Linked DNA regions of Persicimonas caeni. The main gene of each other region encodes a partner of the protein of the gene in region 2 in a complex. Links are inferred from orthologs where the notes say so. Each region holds a gene or a part of one and is shown on either strand. Other genes may lie near its edges. The genes, in order: carB and carA.

Region 1 (16,402 bases), 490 kb from region 2 along the record:
TAGCCGCCGACAACAAAAACCTTTCCGTTGGGGCCGACGGCGCTGCATGCTCCGCGCACCCCAAAGGGCAGGGCCGCCAACGTGTCGTAGGTGTCGGTGCTCGGGTCGTATCTCAGCGAACGGGTCAGGTCGCCGAAACCTCCGAACATGTAGATTCTGCCGTCATCGGCGCTCACCGAGGTGAGCTGGGCACCGGCTGAGGGGAGATCCGCAGCGGTGGTCCAGTTGGCTTGGGCGAGCGCTGTCGATGAGGTGGCGAGGAGACACAGCAAGACGAGCGCACCGAGCACAGGCTGGCGCACACGTGGGGGCGAACAAAAAGACGGCATTGACTGCTCACTTATCAATGAGGTTTGGCAATCCCCGAACGGGGACGCATCTTGCTTCGAGCGATTGTCCGAATGTTACTCGAAGTGCACCTGTGCCGCCAGCCAAATCACTCGTCGACGTCGATGACGTCGGGGGACTCCGAGGCGGCCTCCTGCTCGAGATCGCGCACCGCGCCGAGAACGTCGGGGAGCCCCTCGATCATCGCGCGCACCACGTAGGACTGTACGAAAAAGAGGTAGGTGGTGGTCAAGAACTGGGTGGCAGGGTCGGAGAGCGACGGGATGAACCGCGCCAAGGCGGTCGTCTCGTCACGGCGCAAGCGCTCGAGAGTGCGCTTCACGACCCCTTTGCTGTTGGCACGGGGTCGTTTTGCCGCCGCATCCTCCTTCGAGTCCGCGGCCTCTGCCAGCGCTTGCTCGTCGCCGATGGCCATGCGCGCCAGAGGCTTGTAGCGCTCGTCGATCGGCGCACTTTCAAAGTAGGCGACCTGCGCATCTTGTCCCTGGGGCGGCGGTTCGTCGCCCTCGAGGGAGGCGAGGGCGCAGAGCAGGGCGAGGAGTTTGGAGCTTGCGCGTTCGCGGAACTGGCCCAGAGGATCGACGCGCCCAGCAGCGGACTCGCCGCTCTGGACGGTGGCGAGCAGTGTAGTCAGAAGGTCTTGCTCGTAGACCACGGCATGTTCGACCACGATCTTCATGACCGCCTCCCGGGAATGATCCTGCTCGAGACCGTCGACGAAGTCGAACAGCAGACGCGCCTTGGGGTCCGATTCGAAGCCCGAGCGCATGGCGAAGCCGGCAAATGTCGCCAGGGTCTCCTGGAGTTTTTGGGCGTTCTCCGGCTCGGCGAGCTTCAAAAGCGCCTTGCGCGCCCCCGCTTCCACGGCGGGGGCGACCCGCTGGCCGAGGGTCTCTTTGACCCGCTCGACCAGTCCACTGCGGGCATCGCCGACTCGCTGCTGGCCCGAGCGCACTGCCTGTTGGACCCGAATCAAAAAGCCGTTGTCTTTGGAGTCGTCGCTCATAAGCTTCACCTAGCGCACCTGCACGAATGCTGGGCACGCGCGCTCAAAAAGAAGGGTTGCTTCTGCGAGTTTTGTAACCATATTTGCACTGATCGATTGTCATGGGCTACAACACGCCCGCCCCGGCGACATGACAACGCCCAAATGGTGTCTATGCTATCACCCGCCACAAGATACGTGGGGTTTCGTTGTGTGACGCCTCATTCTACGGCCAGCGCATCGCGAATCGTTTGAAACTGATTGAATAATGACTCGCAATTGATGTGTTTTTACTAATACGCGGGCAGTCGGCCAAATGACATCGTCCGCTTCGATGCACCGGATCCGTCGCGTTGACGGCTCCGGGTCAAACCACCGCATCTGACAAGGAATAACGATATGTCGGAAATGCAAGGAGTCTCCGAGGATCAACTGTTGGAGGGGATTCAGGAGCTACCAGTCCTCCCGCTGCGCAATACGGTGCTCTTCCCGCAGGTGGTTGTACCACTTGCGGTCGGACGCCCCAAAAGCGTCAAGCTGATCGAGGAAGCGACGGAGAACGACACTCCGATCGCCATCCTGACCCAAAAAGATCCGGAAGTTGATGATCCGACCACGGACGACCTCTACAAAGTCGGCACGGTGGCTCGTGTCCTCAAGGTCGTCAAGATCGCGTCGGACAATTACAGTGTAATCATTCAGGGACAGCAGCGCATTGACCTCGAGGAGATGCTCCAAGAGGAACCCTACTTCAAGGGGCGCTTCGAAATTCAAGATACCCCGGAGCCGTCGGCCGAAGAGCAGGTCGAGATCCAGGCGCTGTTCCGCAATTTGAAGTCGACGGCCAAGCAGGTCGTCAAGTTCATCCCCGAGATGCCCAAAGAGGCCAGCCAGATGGTCGATGGGGTCGATGACCCCGGCCAGCTGTGCGATTTCGTGGCCGCCAACATGGACATCGAGACCGAGGAAAAGCAGGAAATCCTCGAGACCATCGGTCTCAAGGACCGCCTGCAGACCGTGGTCACCCTCCTGGCTCGCCAACTGGAGGTCCTGCGCGTCAGCGACAAGATCCAGAGCCAGATCAAAGAAGAGATCGACAAGAACCAGCGCGAGTACTACCTGCGCCAGCAGCTCAAGGCGATCAAAGAGCAGCTGGGCGAACTCGACGGCGAGGGCGGCGACCTCGAGGAACTTGCCTCGAAGATCGACCAGAAAAAGCTCCCCGAAGAGGTCGAGGAAAAGGCCCGAAAGCAGCTCAACCGCCTGCGCATGATGCAGCCGGCTTCGAGCGAGTACGGCGTCACGCGCACCTACGTCGAGACCCTGCTGGACATCCCTTGGATGGACCAGACCCAGGACAAGCTCAACATCAAGAACGCGCGCGAGATCCTCGACGAGGATCACTACGACCTCGACAAGGTCAAAAAGCGTATCGTCGAGTACCTGGCGGTTCGCCAGCTCAAGCAGGACATGAAAGGCCCCATCCTGTGCTTGGTGGGCCCTCCCGGCGTCGGTAAGACGAGCTTGGGTCGGTCGGTCGCCCGTGCATTGGGCCGTGAGTTCGTGCGCATCAGCCTCGGTGGTATCCACGACGAGTCCGAGATTCGCGGACACCGTCGCACCTACGTCGGCGCGCTTCCGGGCCGCATCGTCCAGGGCCTGCGCAAGGCGGGCACCAACAACCCGGTGTTCATGCTCGACGAGATCGACAAAGTCGGCCGCGACTTCCGCGGCGACCCCTCGGCAGCGCTGCTCGAGGTTCTCGACCCCCAGCAGAACGACACGTTCAGCGATCACTACGTCGAGATCCCCATCGACCTGTCGAACGTCTTGTTCATCGCCACGGCCAACATGCTCGACCCCATCTCTCCGCCGCTGCGCGACAGGATGGACGTCATCGAGATTCCCGGCTACACGGCGTACGATAAGCAGCACATCTCGCGTCAGTACCTCATCCCGCGCCAGCTCGAGCAGCACGGCCTCGATGACGGCTACCTCGAGATCGACGACGATGCGCTCGACAAGATCATTCGCAACTACACTCGCGAAGCGGGCGTGCGTAACCTCGAGCGTCGCGTCGCCGACGTCTGTCGTGGCGTGGCAGTCCAGGTCGCCGAAAAGGAAGAGGACAAGCGTGACGAAGTGCACGTCGAGATCTCCCTCGACAACCTGCACGACTACCTCGGCCCGGAGAAGTACCAGCACGAGGTCGCCCAGCGCACCTCTCAGCCCGGCGTAGCCACCGGCCTGGCCTGGACTCCCGCCGGCGGTGACATCCTCTTCATCGAGTCGACGCGCATGCCCGGCAAGGGCGAGTTGGTCCTGACCGGCCAGCTCGGCGATGTCATGAAAGAGTCGGTACGCGCCGCGTTGAGCTATATCCGCTCGCGCGCCGAAGATTTCGCCATCGACAAGAACTTCATGAAGGGTAACGACATTCACATCCACGTGCCCGCCGGCGCCATCCCCAAGGACGGCCCCTCGGCAGGTATCACGATGTATGTCTCGCTGCTCAGCCTGCTCACCGGCGTGCGTGTCCGCAGCGACGTCGCCATGACCGGTGAGATTACCCTTCGCGGCAACGTGCTCCCGGTTGGCGGCATCAAAGAGAAGGTGCTCGCCGCTCACCGCTCCGAGATCAAACGCGTCGTGCTTCCCAAGCGCAACGAAAAGGATCTCGTCGACGTCTCGGAGGACATCCAGAAGGACTTGGATATCCACTTCGCCGAGCACGTCAGCGAGCTTGCCGACCTCGTCTTCGAAGACGAGCTTCCGGGCAACGTGAGCAAGGAAGAGGTCGCCGAATAACGTCGAGCTTACTTACGGCCTCGACCAAAGCCCCCGCGGATTGAATTCGCGGGGGCTTTTTTGCGTCTTGTGTGACAGGCCGCAAACCCCTAGTTTGCCTCCCAAACACTCGTAAAAACTCTATTGTTTGTGTGCATTGCTTATGAAACGTCTCCAGATGTTTTGCCTCGCCTTGGCGCTGGCCGCTACAGCTTGCAGCGCCGAAAAGTCGGCCGGTGTAAAGGAAGACTACGAGTCGGCGATTGCCTCCGAAAAGGCACGACTCGCCGCTGTCGACGAGGAAGAAGAGGCTTCGAGCGACAAAACCTACCGAGACTTGCCCGTTCACTTCGGGCTGGCCATCCAACGCGGTGCATCGAGCAAGCTCGTCAAGCGCGGACTGAAGGCCGAGTTTGCGCGGGCATTGGGCGAGACGCCGGGCAGTATCTCCATCGCCGGACAGGAGATTCCACTCCGGCTCGACACGAACCTGGCCGACGTGCAACTCGAGGCCGATGATTCCTGCGCGACGTGTGTGCGCGTGACGGGGAAAGTTCTGGGACGCTTCGATGTCGACGTGCCGCTCGTCAAAGAAGATGGAGATGAGGCCTACGAGGGAAAATTCTCGGTCGTCGCGCCTCTGCGATTCGCCGCAGCAGACAACGGCGGCGTCACACTGCTGCTCGACACCTCGCAGGTCGCCACCCTGGGCGGCATGTTCGCCGAGACGAAAATCGAGGGGCTCCCCTCCAAAATCCAGCCAATCGCCCAAAAGGGCCTCGAGAAACTGCTCTCAGACAAACTGCTGGCCAAGTTCGAGCCGATCGAGCTGGTGAGCTTCGGTGGCGTCGACTTCGGCGTCGAAGGGATGAAGCTTCTCCCGGCGGCGTTGAGCTACGACACCAAGTCGAAGACCATCTTCGCCGGCGTGGCCACGAACCTCGAAGGCATCGACGGAGGGATTGGAAGCGTCGAGCGCCTCGGTCAAAACGACGCCATGGCCGTTCGGTACCACCTCCAACTGCTTACAGGCGTGCTCGCCGTCAAGATGCAGCAGGGAGCCGTCGCGCGGCGATATGACGCCAACGGCCAGGCCAACGAGGAAGGCTCTTCACGCGTCATCGTCAAAGGACTGCGTCGTCTCGAGGCTGACGGCGACGCCGCCGCCGACGCGGTCGCGCTCGACTTCGACGTCTTTCATTTCGGAGCGAAGGGCAAGGACTACAAAGCCAAAGGCACTGCTCGCATTTCGATGGCGGGCGATAAGGCGACCGTCGAGAGCGTCGAGTTCGAAGGCGATGACGCACCCCGAACCGGCCTCGATACTGAAGGCTTCAAGAGCGCCGCGTTCGTGGCCGAGGCACTGTCGCTCCTCGATACGACGACCACGATGCCCCAAATCAAGGTGCCCGGGACGAGCATCACCGTGGGCACACGACTCATCCAACTCGACGCCGACACGCTGACCGCCTTTGGCGGACTCGAAGGCCTCGAGACCACCGCCGAGCAGTAGTCGACTGGGATGACCCCGGCCGAAAAAAAAAAGAAAGCCCCTCGCACCGCCAGGCGCGAGGGGCTTACTCTTTTACTCTTTTACTCTTTTACTCTTTTACTCTTTTACTCTTTTACTCTTTTACTCTTTTACTCTTTTACTCTTTTACTCGTTTACTCTTTCACTCGTTTACTCTTTCACCCGAGCTCACTTGAACTCGACGTCGACGATCTCGATCTCTTTTTGGCCGCCCGGCGTCTTGAGCTGGACCTCTTCGCCGACGCGCTTGCCAATGATGGAGCGAGCGATGGGGCTGGAGAATGAGATTTTGTTCTCCTTGATGTCGGCCTCGTCGTCACCGACGATCTGGTAAGTGTTTTCCTCGTCACTACCGAAATCGTAGATGGTCACGGTCGCGCCGAAGACGACGCGGTCTCCCGACATCGACGTCGGGTCGATGACCTCGGCGTTCGAGATTTTGCCCTGCAGCTCCTGAATGCGGCCCTCGATGAACCCCTGGCGCTCCTTGGCGGCGTGGTACTCGGCGTTCTCACTCAGGTCACCGTGTGCTCGCGCAGTCTCGATCTCGTCGATGACTTTGTGTCGCTCGACCTTCTTGAGCCGGTCGAGTTCGTCCTTGAGCTGCTGATGGCCATGCTTGGTCATCGGAATCTTGTTCATTTCTGCCTCGTAATGTGTTTGCTGCTATCTCAGATGAGCAAGACGAACGTGCCCGATCCAAAACCTGGGATCGGGCACCGATGTTCAAATTTGGATGCCGCGCACCATAACACGCGGATGTGTCGATTTGTCAAAGCACGCTAATTAGTCCGCACCTTAACCTAATTCGCTATGGTAGTCTTGCAAGGACTTGACCGAAGGTTGCTTGCGCGTGACCTCCGCCATCGCGTCCACAGCGGCACGAGCGGCCGATAGTTGTGTATAGTAGGGGACGCCTTCGTTAACTGCTGCGCGTCGGATCGACCGGCTGTCTTTGATCGCCTGGGCGCCGATGGTCGTGTTGATCATCATGGCAATCTCGCCGTTGATGACCGCGTCGACGATATGCGGCTGGCCCTCTTTGACCTTGTTAATCTTGCGCACCTCTAGGCCGTTTTGAGCCAGATACTCGGCCGTGCCGCGAGTGGCGACCAGGTCGAAGCCGAGCTCAGCCAGCTTCTTGGCCACCGGCACCAAACCCCACTTGTCGGCATCTTTGACGCTCACGAAGACTTGCCCGGAGGAGGGCGGCGCGTTCGACGCGGCAATCTCGGCCTTCAGGTACGCCAGGTTGAAATCGGGGTCGATACCCATGACCTCGCCGGTCGAGCGCATCTCCGGTCCCAGAATCGTGTCGACCTCGGCGAATTTGCTGAACGGGAAGACACTCTCCTTGGCGGCAAACGCCTTGGGGATGACCTCCTGGGTGTAGCCCAGGTCGCCGAGCGTCTCGCCGAGCATGCAGCGCGCTGCGTAACCGGCCAGCGGCACCCCAATCGCCTTGGCGATAAACGGGATGGTGCGGCTGGCGCGCGGGTTGACCTCGAGGATATAGACTTCCTTTTGGTCTTGGATGGCGAACTGGACGTTCATCAGCCCGACGATGTCGAGCTCTTTGGCAAGACTGAGGGTCTGCTCACGAATCACGCGCAGCACAGACTCGGGCAGATGGTAGGGCGGGGTGACAAACGCCGAGTCACCGGAGTGAACTCCCGCCTCCTCGATATGCTCCATGATGCCGCCGACCACGGCGGTCTCGCCGTCCGAGATGCAGTCGACGTCGACCTCGACAGCCTGGTCGAGGAAACGGTCGATGAGCACCGGGTTGTCGGGGCTTTCGGCCTGTGCGCGGTCGAAGACCTCTTCGAGCTCGGCCTCGTCGTAGACGATGCGCATGCCCAGGCCGCCGAGCACGTAGCTCGGTCGAACGAGCAGCGGAAAGCCGAGCTCGGCGGCGATCTCTTTCGCCTCCTCGAGCGTGCGCACGGTGCCCGCCTCGGGCTGCTTGAGCTCGAGCTTCTCGACGATCTTGTTGAACTCTTCGCGGTCCTCGGTGCGGTGAATGGCGTCGTGGGCCGTGCCCAAGATTGTCACTCCCGCCTCCGCCAGTTTGGTGGCGAGCTTGAGCGGCGTCTGACCACCGAATTGCAAGATGACGCCGACTGGATTCTCGTTCTCGACGATCGCCATGACCGTCTCGAAGGTCAGCGGCTCGAAGTAGAGCCGGTCGGAGACGTCATAGTCGGTGCTGACCGTCTCCGGGTTACAGTTGACCATGATGGTCCGATAGCCCGCCTCGCGCAGCGACAGCGCCGCGTGAACCGCGCAGTAGTCGAACTCGATGCCCTGGCCGATGCGGTTGGGACCGCCGCCCAGAATCATGACGCTGTCACGCTCCGAGGCCGTCGCCTCGTTCTCACCTTTCTCGTAGGTCGAGTAGAAGTAGGACGTCACCGCCTCGAACTCGGCCGCACACGTGTCGACCTGTTTGAAGACCGGACGGATGTCCAGCTCGGCGCGGCGGGCGCGAACCTCTTCTTCGGTGGCGCCCACGAAGAACGCGATGTCGGAGTCGCCAAACCCGAGGCGCTTGGCCTCGACGAGCAACTCGCGGGGCAAACTGGCCGCATCGTGCTCAGCGATCGCCGCCTCACAGTCGACCACCATCTGCAGCTGGTCGATGAACCAGGGGTCCATGCTCGTGATCTCGCAAACCCTCTCGACGCCCAGACCGGCGCGCAGCGCGTCGAAGACGTACCAGAGGCGCTCGGGCGACGGGTTCATCAGGGCAGGGCGGTAGAAATCGACCAGCGCCTCGCCTTCGGTTCCGTCCGGCGGGGTCATCCGCGGGCGGAAGCTGTCTTCGCGCGTCTCCAGGCTGCGAACGCCTTTGAGCATCGCCTCGGGGAAGGTGCGCGCGATAGACATGATCTCGCCGACCGCCTTCATCTGGGTCGTCAGACGCGAATCCGCCGTCGGGAACTTCTCGAAGGCAAAGCGCGGCATCTTGACCACGGTGTAGTCGAGCACCGGCTCGAAGGCCGCCGAGGTCGTCCCCGTGATGTCGTTGGTGATCTCGTCGAGGGTGTAGCCCACGGCCACGAGCGCGGCGATCTTGGCGATGGGATAACCGGTCGCCTTACTGGCCAGCGCCGACGATCGGCTTACGCGCGGGTTCATCTCGATGACCACGCGCCGGCCGGTCTGCGGGTCGACGGCAAACTGAATGTTGCAGCCTCCGGTTTCCACGCCCACCGCGCGAATGATGGCCATGGCCTCGTCGCGCATCGCCTGGTACTCGCGGTCGGTCAACGTCTGGATGGGCGCCACGGTCACCGAGTCGCCGGTGTGGATGCCCAGCGGGTCGAGGTTCTCGATCCCGCAGATGATCATGACGTTGTCGTTGCGGTCGCGCATCAACTCGAGCTCGAACTCTTTCCAGCCGAGCAGGCTCTCGTCGATGAGCACCTCGTTGGTCGGGCTCTGCGACAGCGACCACTTGACGTAGCGCTCGAACTCGTCGCGGTTGTAGGCGATATTGCCGCCCGCACCACCCATGGTGTAGCTGGGGCGCAGGATCGCCGGGAAGCCGACGTTCTTTTGAATCTCCCACGCTTCGTCCATCGAGCGTGCCACGCCGGCGGCGGGCTGCTCGACGCCGATTTCATTCATCAGAGCTTGGAACTGCTCGCGGTTCTCGGCGCGCTCGATGACTTCGGGCGTCGCACCGATAAGCTCGACCCCGAGCTCGTCGAGCACGCCTTGCTCGTTGAGCGCGATGGCCAAGTTCAGCGCGGTCTGCCCTCCCATGGTCGGAAGCAGTGCGTCGGGGCGCTCTTTTTCGAGCACCTGGGCCACGAAGTCCGGCGTCAGCGGCTCGATGTAGGTGGCGTCGGCCAGCTCCGGATCCGTCATGATGGTGGCAGGGTTGGAGTTGACCAACACAATCCGGTAGCCTTCTTGCTTGAGCGCCCGGATGGCTTGTGTTCCTGAATAGTCAAACTCACAGGCCTGCCCGATCACGATCGGACCCGAACCCAGAATGCAAATCGTCTTAATATCGTCCCGGCGGGGCATGGATACGACCTCATGCAGAAGAGTAGCAGGTGGTATCGCGCGGCGCGCAAATCGCGAGGAGGACTAGTGAAAAAAGTTCATCTTCGCAAGGGTCACACACCCAATCGGTTCCGCGCGCCGGTCAGCCAACGCACGCCTGTCGCAGTTTATTCTGAAACTCCCGCACCAGCAGAACTTCGCGGCCCGGCCTGACCGGCACCCCGCTGGTCAAGAATCCACCGGCGATCTCGCAATCGGGGTCCGCCCAGCCAAACTGACGCGAGAAGCCGATATGACCGAAGGTGCGCTCGGTATTCTTGCCGAAGATATTCAACGGCGTGTGCTTTCGGCCGAGCATGAACCCCAGGCTGTAGCGCTGTGGCGTCAAGAACAGCGTCCAATCGAGTCGCGCCATCACCTGTTCGCCGGTGGCCCGGATGACCTGCTCTTCGCTGAGCACACGCGTCTCCTCGAATTGCCCCCGGTTGAGCAGCATCTGGAAAAAGCGCGAGCACTCTTCGGCCGTGCCCACCACGTTCCCGGCGGGGATGACCGAGTCGAAGACGCTGTCGCGGTTGATCACGCCGAGGGCCTCGACCACGTCGACGTCGATGGCGCGGCTGATCATGTCGGTCAGAAATTGCGGCGGCATCTCGTCGACCCGCTCCACGCAGGCGACCCGATGACGCTCATTCGGCGGAGCGCCGTAATTGAACGTCTCGAAGCCGAGCGGCTCGAGAATCTCTTCGCGCAGAAACGTACGGACGTCGCGGCCGTCCACGCGCCGGATGAGCTCGGCCAAGATATAGCCGCCGCTCAGGATATGATAGCTGGTGCGCCGGCCCGGAAAGTGGTGGGGCGACTGCTCGCAAATCTGGCGAATGATGCCGTCCCAATCGCAAATGCGCGCATCGGAGAGGTGCCAGAAGATCATCGGGATGCCGGCGGTGTGCGTCAGCACGTGCCGCACCGTAATGTGGCGCTTCCCCTCTTGCCCGAACTCCGGGATATACCAATGAACGGGATCGTCGACGTGAAGCTGGTCGCGGTCGAACAAAACGTGCAACGCCGTGGCCGTGACCGACTTGCTGATCGAAAAGATCAAGAAGCGAGTGTCGAGGGTAGTCGGCTTCCACTCACCCCCTTGGTCCGCCTGCGGCCGATACTCACCCACCGCTTTATGCAAGACGATCTGCCCACGGCGGCGGATGCACACCTGCAGGGCCGGGTATTTCCCCGTGGCATGCAGTTCATCAATGATCCGGCTCGCCTCCTCGAGGCGCACCGGATCCATGCCTACTTCCAGGGGAGTCACTTCACGCGCTTGTTCCACGACGTACCTCACTATTCTCGTCGCTCCAGTTAGTGTCTACTTACTTAGCACAATCGCGCTTCGCAGACGAGTCGACACGACTCACCTTAGGCGGTAGGCTCTCCTCGAATGAGCCGCAATTCCGAGTCGTACTGATGACAGAATCCCGCATCCAACTTGGCCCCTTCGTGCTCGACAAGGTCATCGGCCGTGGGGGCATGGGCGAAATCTGGAAGGGCGTCCACCTAACCCAGCGCGTGCCGGTCGCCGTCAAGGTCGTCACGGAGCAGGGGGCTCGACGCGACGATTACCTTCGCCAGTTCCGCAACGAAATTCGAGCCGTCGCCGGCCTCGACCACCCCGGCGTCATCATCGTGTTCGACCACGGCGAGATTTCTCGGGATGCCGCACACGCCTCGGGCGAGAACCTGACCGCCGGCAGCCCCTATCTGGTCATGGAGTACGCCAAGCATGGCGCGCTCGACCGCTATGTGTCGGGCATGAACTGGCCGATCGCTCGCCACATCATCTTCAGCGTGCTCGACGCGCTCGCTCATGCTCATGCTCGGGGCGTGGTGCACCGCGACCTCAAGCCGCAGAATATCCTCGTCGGGTGCGCCCGGCAGGACGGCCTCGGCCTCAAGCTCGCTGATTTTGGCCTGGCTCATCCCCTCGATCTGACCGGACGCACCGGAAAATACGAGGAGGGCTGGGGCACGCCTCACTATATGGCGCCGGAGCAATTCCGCGGCATGTTCCGCGACTACGGCCCGTGGACCGACCTGTACGCCCTGGGCATCGTCGTCTGGGAACTGACCACCGGCGAACTCCCCTTTGATGGCGGCAACGTCATCGAGATCAGCGGCAAGCATCTGCACGGCGACCTGCCGGACTACGAGCCGCGCTTCGCGGTTCCCGATGGTTTCTTGGGATGGGTGCGCCGACTGCTCCAGAAGGACTTTCACGATCGCTTCCAGACGGCCGCCGATGCAGCCTTCGCGCTCGCGCGCACCCTCGGCAGCGACGAAGACGACCGAGACGGCCGCATGCTCGTGGGCGATCACGCCCAGACGGTGCCAATTCACGCCGGAAGCGGCGAGACGAGCCCCTTTACCCAGCGCGAGAGCAGCCCAGACGCTGACACCATCCACGAAATCGGCGCGACGACCCACTTGCTCCCCGACGCCGAGCAACTCTCCAAGCTTCGCACGCGCACGCTCACCATCGACGTCGCCCAATGGATGGACGACCCGTTCGATGCGCTCCGCAGAAGGAACAAGAAGCGCGGGGCCGCGCCTCTCGCCGACATGAAGCTCCCGCCGCTTCCCGACGACTGGCGCCAGCCCGAGATGGGAGAACCTTCGCCCCAACTCCTGGGGGCGGGCCTCGGCCTCTTCGGGCTGCGCACAGTTCGCCTGGTCGACCGCGAGGACGAGCGCGACTGGTTGTGGGACAAGCTCGGCCAGGTGCACCGCCACCACGAGACCCACGCTGTGCTCCTGAAGGGCCGGGCGGGCACCGGTAAGTCGCGCCTGGCGCGCTGGCTGACCGAGCGGGCGGCCGAGGTCGGCGCGGTCACGGTGCTCTCGGCCGTGCACAGCCCGATCAGCGGGCCGGCCGACGGCCTCTCCGGCATGGCCGCGCGCTTTTTTGGCTGCGTCGGCCTCGAGCGCGACGATGTTCGACGCCGCCTCGAGAAGCTTCTCGGCGCTCGAGGCGTCACCGAACCATACGAGTGGAACGCGCTGACCGAACTCATCAACCCGGCGGCGCACGCCGACAGCGCCGGCGACAGCATGGTTCGCTTCACCAGCAACCGACAGCGCTATGCGCTACTGCGCCGCATGGTCGAGCGAATCGCTCGCCGCCGCCCCGTGCTGCTGTGGCTCGATGACGTCCAATGGGGCGCCGACACGCTTGGCTTCGCCGAGCACCTGCTCGACATCCACCGCACCACGCCTGCACCCATCTTCATGGTGCTGACCGCACGCGAGGAGGCGCTCAATTCGCGCCCCCTGGAGCGTTCGTTGATCAAGCGGATGTTGCGCGTCGAAAACTCGGCGCTCTTGCCCATCGACCCGCTCGCTCCCAAAGACACCTCCGAGCTAGTCCGAAGGCTGCTCATGCTCGAGGGCGACCTCGCCGCTCAGGTCGAGGAGCGCTCCGACGGCAACCCTCTCTTCGCCGTCCAACTCGTCGATGACTGGGTCTCGTCAGGCAAGCTGAGCGTGGGTAAAGACGGCTTTCGACTCAGCGAAGGCGAAGAGGCGTCCATCCCCGACGACATTCACCTTCTGTGGCGCTCGCGCATCGACCAACTCGTGGCCAACCGCAGCGAGTATGCGCGTGTGGCGTTGGAACTCGCCTCGGCGCTCGGCCAGGAAGTCGAGAGCCACGAGTGGAAGAAAGGGGGCGAGCTTCTCGACATGGAGGTCGACGAGGACCTGGAGGATCAACTGTACGCCCGCGGACTCGCCCGGCCCATCGACGGCGGCTGGCGTTTCGTCCACGGCATGCTGCGCGAGAGCCTCGAGCGCCTGTCGCGCGAGGCCAACCGCTGGGAGTGGCTCAACTCGATCTGCGCCGACGTCCTCGAGAACCTCTACACCGACAACCGCGCCAAGCAGGAGCGGCGCGCTCATTACCTGCTCGAGGCCGACCGCCTCGACGAGGCCGTCTCTCCGCTGCTCGAAGCGGCGCGCTTTCGCGCCGAACGCAGCGATTTTGGCCGCGCCCACGAATTGCTCGACCGGCGTGGAGACATCTTGAGCAAGCTCGACACGCCGGACGCCGCCGGCGCCTGGGGTGAGGGCTGGGTGCTCCGCTCGGAGATCTACGAGCTCGAGGGCAACTACAGCCAAGCGCTGACGTGGGCGAAGATGGCCGTCAAGCACGCTCGCGGCCACCAGTGGCAAGGGCTCTTGCCTGCGTCGCTCCGCGCCGCCGGCGGCGCACACCTCCATCTGGCGAACTTCGACCGCGCCCGCGAGTGCTTCGCCGAAGCACACCAGCTCGCCGACGACCACGATGACACTCAGGAGTTGGGGCTCAGCCTCCTCGGCCTCGGGCGAGTCGAGCAGGGCCGCGGCAACTTCGAAAACGCCAACGAGTTCCTCGAGCGAGCAGTCACGCTGCTCGACCAGACCGACGACGAGCAGGGCCTGGCCAAGTGCTATAACGCGTTGGGCGACATCGCCCGTCAGACACGCCGCATCGCCGACGCTCGCCGGTACGCCGAGAGCGCGCGCGAACTCTTCGACGCCGGAGGGAATCAGGTCGGTGTGGCCGATTGCCTCAACGACCTCTCGGAGCTCAACCACCTGTTGGGCGAAGTCGACCTGGCCGAAGACCTTTGCGCGCGTGCGCTTCACCTGTACGAATCGGCCGGTTCACAGCAGAGCATGCGCGTGCGCCTGAACCTGGCGTTTATCCTGCTCCACCGCGGTGAGTTCGACGAGGCGCGATCGGTGCTGGCGAGCGCGCGCGAGCATTTCGAGCACGAAGACCAGCTCGCCGAGTTGGCGCACGCCGACGTCTTGCTCCTCGCCTGTGCTGCAGCAGAGGGCGATTGGTTTGTTTGGGATGAACTCTTTGGGGAGGCCGAGCGCCTCCACGAACAGACCGGACTTCGCGCCCCGCGCATCTCGCGCGCCGCCACCATCGCGGCAGAAGTTGCCACAGAGCAGGGCGAAGGCGAACGCGCTCGACAGGCGCGCTCGCTCGCAGAACTCTTCGCCGGATAGCTAACAGGTTACTGGGTGGGGGAGCTTAGGATGCAGCGCTCTTTTCGCGGAAAGCAACGTGCTGCTGCAGCCCTTCGACCGCGCCGGGCTCGCGCGGCAGGAGCACCGTGAAGCGTGAGCCCTTGCCCTCGACGCTGTCGACCTCGATGCAGCCACCGTGCATCTCGGTGAAGCGTTTGGCGACCGACAAGCCCAGCCCGATGCCGCGCTTGCAGAACTCGAAGTCTCCCGACGAGTGATGACGGGACTCGAAGGTGCTGAAGAAGGCATTGAAGATTTGGGCCAGATCCTCCTCCGAGATTCCGATACCTTCATCTTCGACACAAAAGGCGACCAGGTCCTCGTCGCGGCTGGACTGCTCGATGGACAATTGGATGGTCTGTCCGTCGTGCGAGAACTTGATAGCGTTCATGATCAAGTTCAAGAACACGTCGGTGAGCTTCTCTCGGTCCGCCTCGATGGCGTCGACCTCCGAGGCGATTTGCACCTCGAGGCGTTGCTCACGCTTCTGCAAGAACGGCGAGACGTGGTCGTTCACCTCGGCGATAAAGTCGGCGACTCGCATCTTTTCGAGGTTGAGCGTCGACGCCGGTCCCTCCTCCGAGAGCATCTTGAAGATGCGGTTCGAGATATTCTTCAATCGAATCGCACTCGAGTCGATGCCTCCCAAGGCTTTGTCAGTGACGTTGCCGTACTTGCCGTCGAGCTCTTTGCGCAGCAAAAACACGTAGCCCAGGATGATCGCAATCGGCGTGTTGAGCTCGTGGCTGACGACCTCCATGAAAACATTCTTCATGCGGTCGAGGATCTTGAGCTCCTCGTTGGCCGAGCTGAGCATCGCATTTTGCTGCTCGAGCTGCTCGTTGGCCTCGGTCAATTGCTCGAGGAGTTGATTGCGCTCGCGTCGGCTCTCGTAATGCTCGAAAGCTTGCGCCACAAAGAGCTTGAGCTCGGAGGGCTTCCACGGCTTGCTGATATAGCGGTAGACGTGCCCCTCGTTGATGGCGTCGATGACGTGGTCGATGTTGCTGTAGCCGGTGAAAAGCACCCGCACAATCTCGGGGTGCGTCTCACGCAACTGGGCGAGAAACTCGATGCCCGACATGCGCGGCATACGCTGGTCGCTCATCACCACTTGGACGTCCTCGTCTTCGACGAGTTCGAGCGCTTCGGCGGCAGTCCGGGCGGTTAAAACGCGATAATCCTTGCGGAAAAGACGCTGGATGGCGTCCAGGATATCGGGCTCGTCGTCGACGACCAAAAAGGTGCGTTCTTGTCGGCTGGTGGCCATAATTCGCCGGTTTAAAGGGCAGTCACTTCTCGACTCGCACTTCGCATTGACCCGGCGGATTCGACCGGGCATGCGCGATTCGCAGCGCTGCTAAGCTACGACGTCTGAGCCTATACAATGAACTAGAGGCAGCGTATCAAACGGGTCTTGCTTCGCAAGCCCGATCTGGGCGGCCAGCCCGCTATTGCAGCAAAGAGAACAGCATCTGGGGAATGTCTTCGTCACCGCTTTGTCGGACCGATGGGATAACGTCGCGCTGTAGCCGCGAATTCCAGCGCGACGGTTCATCTAACTCTCCACTCGGCTCACTCATCTGAGTCGAGCAACTCCAGGAACGCAGACTCGCCGATGATGGCAATCGACGAACCGTCGTTGTTGTACTTCTCGG
Region 2 (15,609 bases):
CGACGATGCCGGTCGGCTGGTGGGTGATACGCACCGCCGAATCGGTCCGGTTGACGTGCTGACCACCAGCGCCCGAGGCGCGGTAGGTGTCGATGCGAAGATCCGAGTCGTTGATCTCGATCTCGATGTCGTCGTCAATCTCCGGGGCGACCGATACCGCTGCGAAACTCGTGTGGCGGCGGCTGCTGCTATCGAACGGACTGATGCGCACCAGACGGTGGACGCCGGCCTCGGCCTTGAGCATCCCGTAGGCGTACTCGCCTTTGACCAGAATGTCGGCCCCTTTGATGCCGGCCTCTTCGCCGTCTTGTTTGTCGGTGATCTCGGCCTTCCAGCCCTTCTTCTCCATGTAGCGCAGGTACATGCGCAGAAGCATGTCCGCCCAGTCCTGGCTCTCGGTGCCGCCGGCGCCGGAGTTGATCGAGAAGATGGCGTTGTGGTCGTCGTGCTCTCCGCCGAGCATGCGGCGAGTCTCGAGCGACTCGACTTCCCGTTCGGTCTGCTGCAGCAGATTACGAGCCTCGGCGAGCGAATCCTCATCGCCGCCGACTTCCTCGGACAGCTCGATGAAGACACGCGCCTCCTCGACGTTGGTCTGCTGGGCGTCGAATTTTTCCAGAAGCCCTTCGATCTCGCCGCGTTCCTTCATCAACTCTTGAGCGCGGTCGGAGTCGTCCCAGAAGCTGGGGTCCTGGCTGATGGCGTCTAGCTCCTCGAGGCGTGCCTGCTTTTGAGGCAGGTCAAAGATACCTCCGGAGCTCGGTCAGACGCTCTTTGAGGTCGTCGATTTTCGAGCTCAGTTCGTTACTCATCTTGGGCTTTCTCGGGTGTTGGAATCCACTTGGCCGATTTACGGCTATAAACAATGCCGTGAACCACGCCGCTATTCCGGCGTCGGCAAGGTTTGGGTAGTAACGTGTGGGGGGGGGGGGTGTCAATCGGGGTGTGCGCATGGGCGAGCTGCCGAGGCGGCGCCTCGGCAGCTCGCAGGGCCTCAGCCTAGCCCACCAAATGCGTCGATGCCCGGGTAAATCGCCGAGTCGCCGAGTTCCTGCTCGATGCGCAGAAGCTCGTTGTACTTGGCGACGCGATCCGAGCGCGACAGGCTGCCCGTCTTGATCTGGCCGCTGCTCGTGGCCACTGCCAGGCTGGCGATGGTGGTGTCTTCGGTCTCACCGGAGCGGTGGCTGATCACCGAGGTGTACCCGGAGCGATGAGCCATCTCGATGGCGTCGAGGGTCTCGGTGATGGTGCCGATCTGATTGACCTTGATGAGGATCGAGTTTGCCACACCGCTCTCGATGCCTCGGCCGAGTCGTTCGGTGTTGGTCACGAAGAGGTCGTCACCGACGAGCTGAACGCGCTCGCCCAGCGCGTCGGTCAGCGCCGCCCAGCCGTCCCAGTCGTTCTCGTCGAGGCCGTCCTCGATGCTGATGATCGGGTACAGGTCGGACAGTTCGGCGTAGAAGCTCACGAGTTCTTCTGCTCCCAGCGAGCGCCCCTCACCTTCGAGCGTGTAGACGCCTTTGTCAGCGTCGTAGAACTCGCTGGCCGCACAATCGAGGGCGAGGCGGACCTGGTCGCCCGGGTTGTAGTTGGCCTTGTCGATCGCTTCCATGATCAGGTCGAGCGCCTCCTTGTTGCTGCCAAGGTTGGGCGCAAAGCCGCCCTCGTCGCCCACCGAGGTGCTGTAGCCGCGGCTCGACAACACCCGCTTGAGCGAGTGGAAGATCTCGGCCCCGCACTGCAGCGCCTCACTGAACGTCTCGGCGCCCACCGGCACGACCATGAACTCCTGAAGGTCGACGGTGTTGTCGGCGTGCGCGCCACCATTGACGATATTCATCATCGGCACGGGCAGCACCGTCGAGGTCAGCCCACCGATATATCGGTACAGCGGCATGCCCAGGTAGTTCGCCGCTGCGCGCGCCGTGGCCATACTCACCGCCAAGATCGCGTTGGCGCCCAGCTCACCTTTGTTGTCGGTGCCGTCGATCTCGCACATCAACATGTCAATGCCGGTCTGGTCGACGGCGTTGTACCCCTCGAGCTCCGGCAAGATTTTGTCGTGGACGTTGTCGACTGCGTTGCGCACGCCTTTTCCGCCGTAGCGGTCGCCGCCGTCTCGCAGCTCGACGGCCTCGTGCTCGCCGGTCGACGCGCCGCTGGGCACCGCTGCGCGCCCCATGGTGCCGTCTTCGAGATACACGTCGCACTCGACGGTCGGGTTTCCGCGACTGTCGAGGATCTCGCGTGCCACGATGTCTGCGATGAAACTGCCGCCGGTCTGCTCATCCATGTGATGGTGCATCTTCTCGTCCTTGTCTGGAAAGTTGTCGTCTTCGAGGTCGTCTTAAAAAGTTCTGAGTCGCGTGACATTGACACAACATTCGTGCGCGTTCGTCAACATCAAGGTGGAAGAAGGTTGAGGATGGAGGAAGACGGGTTAGGATAGGTAAGCCTTACTCTTCCTCCCCCGCTCTCTCCCCTTCCTCTCCCTTCACTTCCACCACCCAGAACGGGGAGTTGTAGAACCGGCTCGCCGGCGGGCGAGCGTAGACGCCGAGTTGGCTGGCGTCGGGATCGGAGACCACGGCCACCTGGTAAGGCACGTTGAAGAGGCTCAGGTGCGCTCTGGCGACCTCGGCGGACAACTTGCCGCCCGAGCCCCGCGCGCCGACAAAGACGCCCACGATATGGTCCTCAGGGGTTCGCTGCATGGACACCTCGTCGACGATATCGTCGAGTTCGGGCTTGAGCGAATTGTAGAGGGTGTCCAGCGTGGCGATGTGCTGGAAGCGAGAGAAGCCGGTCACCTCGAGGAAAGGGCCGACGTCGTCGACGGCGAACGCGCCGATAAGCACCGCGAAGGACGGCTCGTGGCGGTATGATGCGGCGAAGGCGAGCTCATCGAGGACGTCACGGTAGATGAAGAGACGCACCTCATTGCCCGTAAACTCGCCTATCGGTCGTGCCTCGAGGGAGGCCACGTCGGTGGGCGCGTCTCGAAAGATCGAACTCGCCAGCTTCTCGCCGGCGAGTCGCACGAGTTCATCGCGGTCCATAGATTTCTTGGAGTCGGTGGGCGCTCGTGTCGCTACGAGCGCGGGTGGATAGCTCGATAGGCCAAGGTGCTCGTCTGGTCGACCGGCGTGATCTCACCGCTCTTTACGTCGATATCCCAGGCCATGCAGTTGCCTTTGGATGCCCAATCGTCCGACTTCTCCTCGTCGCCGGCCTTCAGGCTGTGCTTGCACGCCCACTCTTCTTCAACGTGCCTGCGGTCGAACTTATCCTTCTTCTCGAGATTGTAAACGTAGAGGATGCGGTAGACGCTCTTGTCCTTTTTCTGGGGCATGAAACGGCAGTTGCCCTTGCTCTTGCAGACCTCGAATTCCTCGCGGGTCTTGGCCTGCGCGGTGAGCATCCACTCGAGCGACTCGATGAGGGCGTCATTCGACAGCACGTGCACCAGCGAGCGACAGCCCGGGTGGCGCGGCATCTTCTTGCAGGCGCCGTCGACAAAGCGCTTTTTCTTGCTGTCGAACTCTTGCGGCATGATGTCGACCGGATTCTTCTGATCGAACTCCTCGCCAGCGCGCATGATGTCAGCTGCCTGCAGGTTGATCGCTCGAAGCGCCTTGCGGTCGTAGTCGAACTTGAACTCGGCGTAGGTCGGCGAGCCCTCTTCGACCCACTGAAAATAGGCGTCGAACTTATTGCCGCGGTCGTGATCAATGGTCCAGCCCAAGATGGTGTCTTCATCGGAGCTTTCGGCGCGCTCCTTGAAGTAGAGCAACAAAGCGCCGCCCAAGTTCACCCCGGACTCGAAGCGGTGGTTGGTGATGGCGGCAACGACCTGTTGGGCCTTGTCGTAATAATCCGACTCCACACCCTTCTTGGGGGTTTGTGCGACCTTGGCGAGCACGTTTTTGGGGACGACCTTCTGCCCCTTCAAGTCGACAAGCCAAGCCGGTCCGATGCGGATATTGGCGTCTTCGAAGGCATAGCGCACCAAGTAGTATTGGGGGCCGTACTTCGTTTCACCCCACCAGGTCGCCTCCCAGCCACTGGGCTTGGCGCTGGTGATCTTGAGCTTCTCTTTGACGAACTTCGCATCATCCAGGATGTCGGCCACGGTCGTGGCCTCGGCGGCCTCTTCCTCGTCGCCTTCTTCCTCAGGCATCCCCTCCACCGTCTGGCGCTTGACCAATTTGATGGCCGCCTTTCGGTTGGCCTCGGAGGCCCACGGGTTCTCCTTTTCCTTTTCGTCGGTTTCTTTCTCGACGACCCGCTCGACCACCTGCGTACTCGCGTCGCGAGTCAGTTCATAGGTGATCAGTCCGCCGACCACTAAAATCAGGGCGAGAAGCACCCCGAGGGTAATTTGAAGGATTAATCTAGTGTCCATTCGCCCGTCTTGCGCTGAACTTAAAAAAGGAAGCCTTTCAGCGAATATAGCAGACCGGTAGCGTATTCGGCAACGACGACAACTTACTTGGCCAAGTCGTAGACTTTGACGTTGTCGAATTTGACGGGCGCCGACCAAATATTGAAGGCGAAGTGCCGATGGCCGTCACCTGTGAGCGCCTGTGGGTCCTCATAGGTCATGAAGTGTTTGCCGTTGACGAACCAGTGCAAGGTCGAATCGGTGCGCTCGATGGCCATGTTGTAGGTATGGCCAGGGACGACGCCATGGGTATTGCGTGCCTTGCGATCTTTGCCGTGCTCGTCGAGGCGAGCGATCACATCGAGCGTATTCTTCCAACCGCCAAAGATCAGAATGTAGCCCGACTCGTGCTTGACGCCGTCGCCGAAGACTTCGACTTTAATGTCGCCCACCGACGAGAGCGCGGTGACGTCGAATTCGATGCGGGCCTTATCGGGCAGCTCCTGTTTGAGCCAAAGCGGGTCATTTTTGATGTCGACCCCGATGACCGCACCGTCTTCGACACGCCACTTGCCGACGCCGTCTTCGCCCTGACCTCGCTCCCATTCGGGTCGAAACGTGCCGTCTTCGAAATCGTCGCTAAAGACGAGCTTGCCGTCGGTAGTCGGAGCAGGACCTGTCGAATTGTCGTTTGGCGTCGCTTTTCCGTTGCCGTCGCACGCAGCCAGCGTCGCCAGGCAGGTCCCCAATATAAGCCAAGATTTCATAGAGTTTGATTGCATGATGCTGCCTTTAGAGCTCCTCGATACTCTCGTCATCGAGGTCGAGCTTGATCGTGCTGCGCAGGTCTTCGAGATCGACCTCATCCATGTCGACGTCAGACAACTTGACGTGCACCTGAGTCTCGTCTTCTTCAGAGACGTGATCCTTCGACGCCGGGCTCGATGAACTGGCGTCGCCCTCCCCTTCGGCCGCCGCTTTGGAGCGGCGAGGCTTGACGACCAGAGAGCCGGGGGCCGGCGTCTCGTCTTCGCCCTGGATGCTCACCTCGTCCCAACGCCTCGGCTCGTTGCGCAAATCGGCCGGCACGCGACGCAATTGACGAGCAAAGGTGCTGGCCAGTCCATAGAGCACCTTCGAGGAGAGCTCGGGGCGCTCACGCAACAGCGCAAAGAGCGGCTGTCGGCGAAATACCAGCAGGTTGGTCGGCTCGAGAGCCTCGCAGGCTTCATCCGGCGGGGCCCCGCCGACGAGGCTCATCGCGCCGAAAAACGAGCCGGTCTCCAACACCGTCACGTTGGCCTCGGGTCCGAGCACGCCCACCGATCCTTTGACGATCAGACACAATGATTCGGCCGACATGCCCTTGTCGATGATGGTCGCCCCGGCCTCGAAGCCGTGGCGCTCGGCCACTTCTGCCAGTGAGGCCAACTCCGAGGGGGTGACGTGCTCGAAGATCGGGCTGGAGGCGATCATCTCGACCACGCGGCTGTCGAGACGCGTTTGCTTGGCCGCGCCGGTGCTCGAGGCGTCCACGAGGATGGCGGTGATATTGTCCTTTCCGCCGCTGTCGAGGGCATGGTCGATGCACGCCTCGGCGATCACCTCGAGGTCTTCACCGTCGAGCAGATCGAGGATTTGACCGTCACTTTCGAGATACCCGCTGAGACCATCGCTACACAGCAGGAATCGGTCGCCGTCGAGAATCTCAATCTCGTCGACGTCCACCTCCACCGAGTCGCGCACACCCACGGCACGAGTGACGGCGTTTTGATTGGGAATGGAGTCGCCGGCCTTGGCTCGGCCCTGGCGGATCATCTCGTTGAGCAACGAATGATCGTCGGTCAACTGCTCCACTCGGCCCGAGCGGACCCGGTAGATACGCGAATCGCCCACGTGTCCCACAAAGCCCCGCCCACCGCACACAATCAGCGCGCTGCAGGTCGTGCCCATGCCTTTTCGCGTCGAGTCGTGCTGCGCGGCGGCATAGACGCGGTTGGAGGCCTCGGTGATTGCACGCTCGAGCAGCCCCAACAACGTGTCTCGGTGCGAAGGATTGGAGGGTTCACGCTCCAGGTTCTCGATGACCTCACGCCTCGAACTGACCACTTCGTGGATCGTGCGTACGCTGATCGCGCTGGCGACTTCGCCACCGGCGTGACCACCCATGCCGTCGCAGACAACGAACAGATTGAGGTCACTATCGACGAGGAAATTGTCCTCGTTGTGATCCCGGACCCGACCCGTGTCTGTCGTCGCCCAGAACTGGACCTCCATGCTTACTCCTGCAAATCAACGACTCTTGTCGACATCTTGGGTATAATTGCTGCCTCTAACAATCGCACAGAGACGCTTGCTCTCCAAGCTTCGATCAGGGCGATGACGTCTCCGGAACAGCGTCCGCGCCGGGGGCGCCATCGTTGGTGCGAATCTTGTCGCGCACAAACTTGAACAACTCGAGAATGATCGAGGCCACCGGCACGGCCAACAGCGCCCCGACCAACCCGAAGGTGCTTTCCCCGGCCAACAGCGCGAAAATGACGATCACCGGGTGGATATGCGCGGACGTGCCGATAATCTGGGGGTTGAGGATATTGGCTTCGATGAAGTGAATGAGCAGGATCCACCCCAATGCCGCCAATCCGGTCAAAAATCCGTTCATCATCCCGATGAGCACGATCGGAATCGTCGAAATGATCGTGCCGAAGATCGGAATCAGCGAAAGCACTCCGGCGACCACCGCCAAGAGGAGGCTAAACTTGATATCGAGGATGACGAGCCCGACAAAGGTGAGAATCCCGTTCACCAAGCAGATCAGCAATTGGCCACGGATGACGCCGGAAAGTCCCCGGTCGACGCGGCTCAAGAGTTCGTCGTAGCCCTCTCGGTAGTCACGCGGCACCATGTCCCGGAAGAACCCGGTAAAGCTGGGCAAATCGATGGACATGAAGGCGGCGACCATAAAGGTCAGGATGATAGCCACGAGCGCCTGGATCACTCCCACCAAGAGCGCCTGCGCGTAGCTGATCACAGAGGCGATGCGGTCGTGAGAGGTGCTAATCGCGCCCTCAATCATCTCGTTGACCCGCGCCTCGAGATCGACGAGCGAGCCGACCTGCAAGGTTCTCTGGTCGGCGTTCTCAGCCACGGGGCGCCGCACCGTCCACACGTCGTCTTCGACGCGTGAAACCTCGACCTCCCCCTCGCTCAAGTAGATCTCGTAGCTGCCGTCGGAGCCCGGCACGAGGCGCACCACCGGTGAATCTGTGGCCCCCACGACGCCCCATTCGCCGTGCTCGACGCCCCAGTCGACCTCACGCGCGTCACGCGCTGAAGGGGTCACTTTGTAGGTGCGTTCGAGTTGGCCCTGCTCTCCGGACAACTCGACCTTGATTTCCATGTCGGCGGCCGCGCGACCACGCGCCTTGGCCACCGCGGTCGCGGCCGCTCGCCGCGAGGCGTCCTGCCACGCCTCATGAACGACGCGCTTGGCCGGCTCGTAATCGGGAGTTGGTGGCGTCACCGGCAGGTAATGCTCGAGGAACTTCTGCACGCGATCGTTGATCCCCGGCAGGTTCTCTTCGCGGAATTCGGCGACCGTCTCGGGTACGGTCTCTGCAAAACGTACGATCTCGCTGACAAAGCGAGGCACCACAAAAATCACCCCGCCGGTCACAATCCCGAAAAAGGCGAGATACACCAGAATGACCGCCGCCCAGCGAGGCATCTTCGGCGACAGCCTGCGCACCACCGGCTCCATCAGGTAGACCAGCGCGCAAGCAAAGACGAACGGCAGCAGAATGGAGTGAAACAGGGCCAGAATGACGACCAAGAAACCCAGCGTGATCAACGGCAACACCAGTTTGCGGCCGCGACCGATGCGCCGGTACCAAGGCGCACGTGAGTCGTCGCCCCCCGAGGGGCCGTGAGGCGTGGAGTTACTGCCGTTGCTCATGCTTGCGTTCTATCCGTCAGAAGAGTCTGGCCACCGCGCGGCCCCATCACGACCCGGCCCGGCAAAGCCGGACCAGTGTCGCTCACGTCGAAAGTGACGTTGTAGTATTAGGCCGAAGCCTCACGAACCATCTTCGCAAAGTCGTCGAAGAAGTCGACTGCGTCGTGCGGCCCCGGCCCAGCCTCGGGGTGATACTGGACCGACAGCACCGGCAAGCTCTTGTGCCGAAAGCCCTCGACGGTTTCGTCATTGAGGTTGATGTGGGTGACCTCGAGATCCGCCGGCAGCGTCTCCGAGCGTACTGCGTAGCCATGGTTCTGGCTGGTCATCGCAATCTTGCCGGTCGACATGTTCTTGACCGGCTGGTTCGGTCCGCGGTGGCCAAACGGCAGCTTGAAGGTCTCGGCGCCGAGCGCACGAGCCAGCAACTGATGACCCAGGCAAATGCCGAAGGTCGGGTAAGTTTCGACCACGCCTTTGACGGTGGCGAGGTAATCGTCGAGGCGCGCCGGGTCGCCCGGCCCGTTCGACAGCATGATGCCGTCAGGCTTCAGTTCGCGAATCTCGTCCATGCTCGTCGAGCCAGGCACCAGCGTCAGGCGCAGCCCCTGGGCGTCGAGATTGCGAAGAATACTGAACTTGACGCCGTAGTCGATGACGACCACGTGCGGACGCTCATCGCCGGCATCCGGGTCATGAGGCACCAGTTCGACGCGCGCCTCGCCAAGCTCCTCTTCGCCGCTCACCTCGGGGTGGACGACCACCGACAGCGGCTCGTTGTGAGCCACCTTGCCGACGAACTCGCCGGAGCCGTAATCAGGTTGGTCGGCGAGGTGTTTCTGCCAACGCTCGGCGTCTTCGGCGGTGGCCCCGTGGGCAATGACCGCCATCATGACGCCCTTGTCGCGCAGGTGACGTGTCAGCGCGCGGGTGTCGATCTCGGTGATGGCGACGATCTCGTTATCGGCGAGCCAGTCGGGAAGGCTCATCTCCGATCGGTAGTTGCTCGGCGTCTCCGAGATACTTCGCACGATCAAGCCGGCTGCCTGAATGGTGGCCGACTCCATGTCGGCAGTATTGACGCCGTAATTTCCGATATGCGGCATCGTCAGGGTGACGAGTTGGCCGGCATACGACGGATCGGTCAAGATCTCTTGATAACCCGACATGCTCGTGTTGAAGACGGCCTCACCGACGGCCACGCCGCTGGCTCCTGCGGCGACGCCCTCGAAACAAGTGCCATCCTCGAGCACCAGCAGAGCCGGTTCGCGATTCTCTTTGTTGTTTTGACTGCTCATGGTCCGTTCTTCAGCTGTTGATTTCTTGAAGACATTCGAGGAGCACGGCCTGGCGCACGGCAATGCCGTAGCCAACCTGCTCCAAAATGAGACTCTGTTCACTGTCGGCGACCGAGGCGGTCAATTCCATGCCGCGAATGACCGGCCCGGGGTGCAGAATAAAGGCGCCGGGCTTCATGCACTCGTCGACGACTTGAGCGTCGATGCCCCACTCACGCACATACAGGTTGGCATCGACCAACTCACCGTGGATGCGCTCCTGCTGGACGCGAAGCATGATGACCGCATCGGCGTCGGCAAGCGCCTCGTCGCGGCTGGTGGCCCGCTCGGCGTTCCACTTCTCGTCGCCGTCCTTCGGCACGAGCATCGACGGGCCGGCGAGCACGACCTCACAGCCCAGCTTGCGCAGCGCATAAACGTCGCTTCGCGCTACTCGGCTGTGGACGATATCGCCGATGATGGCCACCCGCTTCCCTTCGAGTGGCTCGCCGCGTCGGCGAAAAGCGCGCCGAAGGGTCAGCGCATCGATGAGCGCCTGAGTCGGGTGCTCTCCGCTTCCATTGCCGGCGTTGATAAGCGGGATGTCGACGCGATCTTTGACCGCGTAGGGCAGATGCCGCTCGTTGTGGCGTACGACGAGCGCATCGAGGCCCATCGCTTCGAGGTTGCGGCAGGTGTCGAGCACCGACTCGCCCTTCTGGATGCTGCTCTCTTCGCTGCCCACACGCACGGTGTGCGCGCCGAGTTGCTTGGCGGCGAGTTCGAAGCTGACGCGTGTTCGCGTGCTCGGCTCGAAGAAAAGGAGCGCGACGGACACGCCGTCGAGCTCCCTTCGGTACTTGGCGGGCGTTCTATGATTGCCATCGCCATCGAGCAACGCCTCGGCCCGATCGAGAAATTGGTTGATTTGCTGCGTCGAGAGGTCTTTCAGTCCAATTAAATCCATCGGGATCAGCCGTGTTACAGTTGTAGGTTTATCCGACTCAATGAATCACCTGCCCGAGCCGATCCCAGCGAATCGAGTCGGGCCCGAGCGATAACCAGATGATCATCGCCCGGCCTTTGATATTCTCGACAGGGACCTGCCCCCAGCAGCGACCGTCCGAGGAGTTGTCCCGGTTGTCGCCCATGACGAAGACGTGGTCCTTCTTGACCTTGATCGGCCCGAAATTCTCGTGTTTGCCCGAGTACTGGATGGTGTACTCGTGGCCGTTGAGCTCCTCGACTTCGGAGACTTGATGCGGGAAGAGGTAGTTGCCCGTCGACTCTTTGCTCACAAAGGTACGCTCGACCGGCTCACCGTTGATAATGAGCTGATTGTCACGCAGCTCGACGGTATCGCCTTCGATGCCCACGATGCGCTTGATGAAGTCTTTTTCCTCCACCAGGCTCGCCGTGTCGATGCACTCGCGCCTGGAGGCCGGCTGCTTGGCCAGATACTGCCTGGCCTCGGCGCCGGGGAATTTAAAAACGATGACTTCGCCGCGATCGGGCTGTTCGAAACGCGTCAGGTACGTCTCGGTGAACGGCACGCGAATGCCATAGATGAACTTGTTGACGAAGAGGTGGTCGCCGACCAACAGCGTCGGGATCATGCTGCCGGTGGGAATCTTGAACGCTTCGAGGACAAAGCCGCGCAGGATCAACGCGAACAGAATGGCCAGACCGATGCTCTCGGCATACTCGCGCAGCACCGTCTTTTCTTTGCCTTCGAGCTGCTTGTCGAGCCACGGAGACAGCTCGTCGATCTTGGCATGCGCAGCTTCGGCTTCGCCATCCTCGATGAGATGGCGCACCTCATTGAGGCGGTTTTGGAGCTGACGCTGTACGTCATCCGACAGCCCGTGGGCACGATCGAGACGCCCCTGAGCGTGGCGCACGAACTGGCGCGCCCCTTCCAGGTCTCTCGATTCGGTTGTGTTGGTGTTCGCCACGCTCGCCCCGTCAGTCTTCGTCAATACTCAGTACAGCAAGGAAGGCCTCCTGCGGGATTTCGACGGTCCCGACTTGCTTCATGCGCTTCTTGCCTTCCTTCTGGCGCTCGAGCAGCTTGCGCTTTCGGCTCACGTCGCCGCCATAACATTTGGCGGTGACGTTTTTGCGCAGCGCCCGGATGGTCTCTCGAGCCACCACCCTCGAGCCGATGGCTGCCTGGATGGGGATTTCGAAGAGCTGCTGGTGAATGACCTCTTTGAGCTTCTTTGCCAGCGCTCTGCCCCGATCATAGGCGAAGTCTCGGTGCACGATGATACTCAATGCATCGACGACTTCCTTGTTGACCAGGATATCGAGCTTGACCAGATCCCCCGGACGATAGCCAATCACATCATAATCTAAGCTCGCGTAGCCTCGCGAGCAGGATTTGAGGCGGTCGTAGAAGTCATACATCACCTCGTTCATCGGAATCTCGTAGGTGAGGATGACTCGGTTCGGCCCGGAATAGCGCAAGTCCTTCTGCTCGCCGCGTCGCTCTTCACACAACTTCAGGACGGGACCGACATGATCGGGCGGCACGTGAATCGTGGCGCGGACGTACGGCTCCTCGATCGTGTCGATATCCTGCACGTCGGGCAGCTCGCTCGGGTTTTCGACCTTGAGGACTTCGCCCTCTTTGGTGAAGACGTTGTAGACGACCGACGGTGCGGTCGTGATCAGGTCGAGGTCGTACTCACGCTCGAGGCGCTCCTGGATGATCTCCATGTGGAGCAGGCCGAGGAAGCCGCATCGAAACCCGAAGCCGAGCGCCTGGCTGGTCTCGGGCTCGAAACTGACGCTCGAATCGTTGAGCGACAACTTCTCGAGCGCATCCTTGAGCTCATCATAGTCGGAAGAGTCGACCGGGAAAAACCCGCAGAAGACCATCGGCTTGACGTCTTTGAAGCCGGGCAACGGCTCGTCGGCCGAGTTCTTGGCCGAGGTGACAGTGTCACCGACCTTGGCCAAGCCGACGTCTTTGATCATCGAGATGACGAACCCGACCTCGCCGGGGCCAAGTGAATCGACCGCAGTGGGTTTGGGGGTGTAGACGCCGAGTTCTTCGACGTCTCCTTTGGCCCCCGACGCCATCCACTTGATCTTCTCGCCCTTTTTGAGCGTGCCCTGAGTCACGCGGACCAGGTTGATCACGCCGCGGTACGGGTCGAACCAACTGTCGAAGACCAACGCCTTGAGCGGCGCGTTCGGATCACCTTCGGGCGGGGGAACCTGGTCGACGACCGCCTCGAGAATCTCGTGGATCCCGATGCCGTTCTTGGCGCTCGCCGGGATCGCATCGGTTGCATCGAGGCCGATTGTCTCCTCGATATCCTCTTTGACCCGGTCGACATCGGCAGCCGGAAGGTCGATCTTGTTGAGCACCGGAATGAGCTCGAGATCGGCGTCCAGCGCCAAGTAGACGTTGGCCACCGTCTGGGCTTCGACGCCCTGCGAGGCATCGACGACCAGCACAGCCCCCTCGCACGCCTGCAGGCTACGCGAGACTTCGTAGGTGAAGTCGACGTGACCCGGGGTGTCGATGAGGTTGAGCAAATACGTCTCGCCGTCGTCGGCCTCGTACTCCAAGCGCACCGACTGCGCCTTGATGGTGATCCCGCGCTCCCGCTCGAGATCCATCGAATCGAGGAACTGCTCTTTTTTGTCACGCGCTTCGATCGCGCGCGTTTCGTCCAAGATCCGGTCCGCCAACGTCGACTTTCCGTGGTCGATGTGGGCGATGATCGAAAAGTTGCGGATTTTATTCTGGTCGATTTTGCGTTTCGCCATACTAAGCGTTGTCCGTCAGAAGACCTTCTGGCGCCATCGAGCGCCTCGAGGGCGAACGTTCTCGCGAGAGATGTTATCTGTCCCGGGTCCACAACCAATGGGCATTTGCGTTTATGCCGAATCGATGCCGGACCTTTGGTCGCGCCTTCATAACTCACTGCGCGAGCACAGGTCAAACTGCTCGGCACTTTGCTGACTTGGAATTCGCAATTGCCAGCCTCGAGATCGAGACAAGCCAGGCAAGTGCCACCGTCACCACGGTTCCGGCAACAAAACCCTGCTTGATGCAAAGCTCGACCGAGGGTTACAAACGTGGAACCACGTCAGCCAGCGCTGCACCGCACGTGAAGTCTGGTGCACCACAAAAGTTCGCACCGGCTGGGTATCTGTGCTAATTTGCCCACATCTGAACGTCGGATGAGCTTGCGAATCACCTTGGAGTAGCATCATGAAACGTCTTTTCGCATTCGTCGGCCTCGTGGCCGTTGTGGCAGCCAGCGCTGCCGGCTGCAGCAGCGACGAAGCCGCAAAGAAGGGCCGCGACGACGGCCTGCAGAACCTGGGCCCGAGCCTGACGACCTCCAAGGAGGACGGGCTCATCGTCGAGCGGTACACCCTCGACGAGGACGACAAGCCCGACGTGGTCAAGTATTTCGAGGAGTACCCCGACCCCGATGACAAGTCGATCACCAAGCGCCGACTTCGCAAAAAAGAAGTCGACGTCAACTCCGACGGCAAGATCGACATTGTGCGCCTGTACAACAAGAACGGAACCCCGCTCAAAGAGCGCCTCGATGTCGATCTCGATGGCAAGGCCGACACGGTGAGCTACTTTGGCAATGGCGAACTGGTCAAAAAAGAGGTGCTCTCCGAGGATGCGTCCGAAGTCGTCGAGACGCGCTACTACGCCGATGGCAAGATCATTCGCGTCGAGAAAGACCTCAACCAAGACTCGAAGGTTGACTACTGGGAGTTCTATGAAGAGGGCTCTCTCGACCGTATCGGCCGTGACATCGATGCCGACGGCCGCGCCGACTCCTGGACCCGCCGCTAGTCTTTGATGAAAAACCCGCTGTTTACTTCCCTTCGTAACTTTCTGGCTGAAGCCCGCGCTGAACTCAGAGCCAACGGAGGTGCGCCCGTCTCTCTCGACGGGCGCACCGTGGGTGTGCTCGTGCTCACATGCGTGCTGTTGACCGTGTTTTTCTACTACGGTCGCCCCGGATTTTTCCGCAGCCACACCGTCGAGATGGCCATCGCCGGCGCCCTCGACCTCGACACGAGTGTCTACCGCGGGCTGATCCCCTACTGGGGTTGGGCCCTGGCGAGCATCCTTCTGCGTATTGTCATCCCCCTGGCTTGCATCGTGTGGTGGTTTCGTGAATCGCCGCGCGACTATGGCTTTCGCATGTGGAAGAAGGGCCACGGCAAGATCTACGCCCTCCTCTACCTGGTGATGCTGCCCGTTCTGGTGGCGATGAGCTTCACGGAGAGCTTCCAGCACAAGTACCCGTTCTACGACAACGCGACCGACTCGGTGGCACATTTCGTGCTCTACGAGGTGGCCTACGGAGTGCAATTCTTCTCGCTGGAGGCGTTCTTCCGAGGGTTTCTGATCTTCGCGCTCTTCAAGAAGTTCGGCTACTACGCCGTCGTGATCATGACCGTGCCCTACTGCATGATTCACTTCTCGAAGCCGGTGCCCGAGACTTTGGGCGCCATCATCGCCGGCCTGGCGCTCGGGTATCTGGCGATCCAGAGCAAGTCGTGGATCCCCGGGGCACTGCTGCACTGGGGCGTGGGCGTGACGATGGACCTGTTGGTCGTGGGCCAGAAGCTCTCTTCGGGACTATTTTAGGATACAAGAAACAATTTGAGGGTCGTGTTAGCAACCACTCTCGCTAACACGACCCTCAAATTGTTTCTTGTCCGCCCAATTAGCCGCTAGATAGTCCTCACTCCGCTGGCGGCGCGCCGACCATCTCGCCGGGCTCGCCGACCGTTGCCTCGACCTTCTCTTTGCCGGGCTCCTCAGCAGCCTTTTTGCGGTCGTTGCTCGCCAACGGAATCGGGTAATCGCCCGTGAAGCATGCCTCACAGAAGCCCGACTGGCCGTCCTCGGTGTTCGTGCTCACGGCTTCACGCAGCCCCTTGATCGACAAGTAAGCCAGCGTATCGGCGGTGATATACTTGCGAATCTCCTC

Evidence for each region.
Region 1: the proteins of carA (region 2) and carB are in contact, whole or in part, in a solved structure (PDB 1KEE), measured with the Escherichia coli proteins. The link is inferred for Persicimonas caeni from one-to-one orthologs.

The regions. Positions count from the first base shown.
Region 1 is NZ_CP041186.1:7,848,986-7,865,387, reverse strand. Bases 6,250-10,027 are described here. They hold carB (carbamoyl-phosphate synthase large subunit), read right to left. Parts: upstream 9,690-10,027; coding sequence 6,450-9,689; downstream 6,250-6,449. Other genes in these bases: FIV42_RS29205 (serine hydrolase domain-containing protein), read right to left, coding at 9,811-10,027; greA (transcription elongation factor GreA), read right to left, coding at 6,250-6,293. In the rest of the region: FIV42_RS29235 (kelch repeat-containing protein), read right to left, coding at 1-329; FIV42_RS29230 (hypothetical protein), read right to left, coding at 437-1,354; lon (endopeptidase La), read left to right, coding at 1,733-4,141; FIV42_RS29220 (hypothetical protein), read left to right, coding at 4,284-5,633; more of greA, read right to left, coding at 5,820-6,249; more of FIV42_RS29205, read right to left, coding at 10,028-11,001; FIV42_RS29200 (serine/threonine-protein kinase), read left to right, coding at 11,136-14,723; FIV42_RS29195 (hybrid sensor histidine kinase/response regulator), read right to left, coding at 14,749-16,014; NAD-dependent DNA ligase LigA, read right to left, coding at 16,320-16,402. UniProt on the Escherichia coli protein: Large subunit of the glutamine-dependent carbamoyl phosphate synthetase (CPSase).
Region 2 is NZ_CP041186.1:7,355,653-7,371,261, reverse strand. The notes cover bases 7,549-10,533. They hold carA (glutamine-hydrolyzing carbamoyl-phosphate synthase small subunit), read right to left. Parts: upstream 9,644-10,533; coding sequence 8,453-9,643; downstream 7,549-8,452. Other genes in these bases: FIV42_RS27350 (aspartate carbamoyltransferase catalytic subunit), read right to left, coding at 9,654-10,533; FIV42_RS27360 (AI-2E family transporter), read right to left, coding at 7,549-8,345. Also shown: eno (phosphopyruvate hydratase), read right to left, coding at 995-2,311; FIV42_RS27380 (hypothetical protein), read right to left, coding at 2,463-3,065; FIV42_RS27375 (hypothetical protein), read right to left, coding at 3,098-4,411; FIV42_RS27370 (hypothetical protein), read right to left, coding at 4,495-5,157; FIV42_RS27365 (protein phosphatase 2C domain-containing protein), read right to left, coding at 5,183-6,667; more of FIV42_RS27360, read right to left, coding at 6,762-7,548; more of FIV42_RS27350, read right to left, coding at 10,534-10,589; lepB (signal peptidase I), read right to left, coding at 10,627-11,577; lepA (translation elongation factor 4), read right to left, coding at 11,588-13,405; FIV42_RS27335 (hypothetical protein), read left to right, coding at 13,854-14,459; FIV42_RS27330 (CPBP family intramembrane glutamic endopeptidase), read left to right, coding at 14,466-15,263; purF (amidophosphoribosyltransferase), read right to left, coding at 15,361-15,609. UniProt on the Escherichia coli protein: Small subunit of the glutamine-dependent carbamoyl phosphate synthetase (CPSase).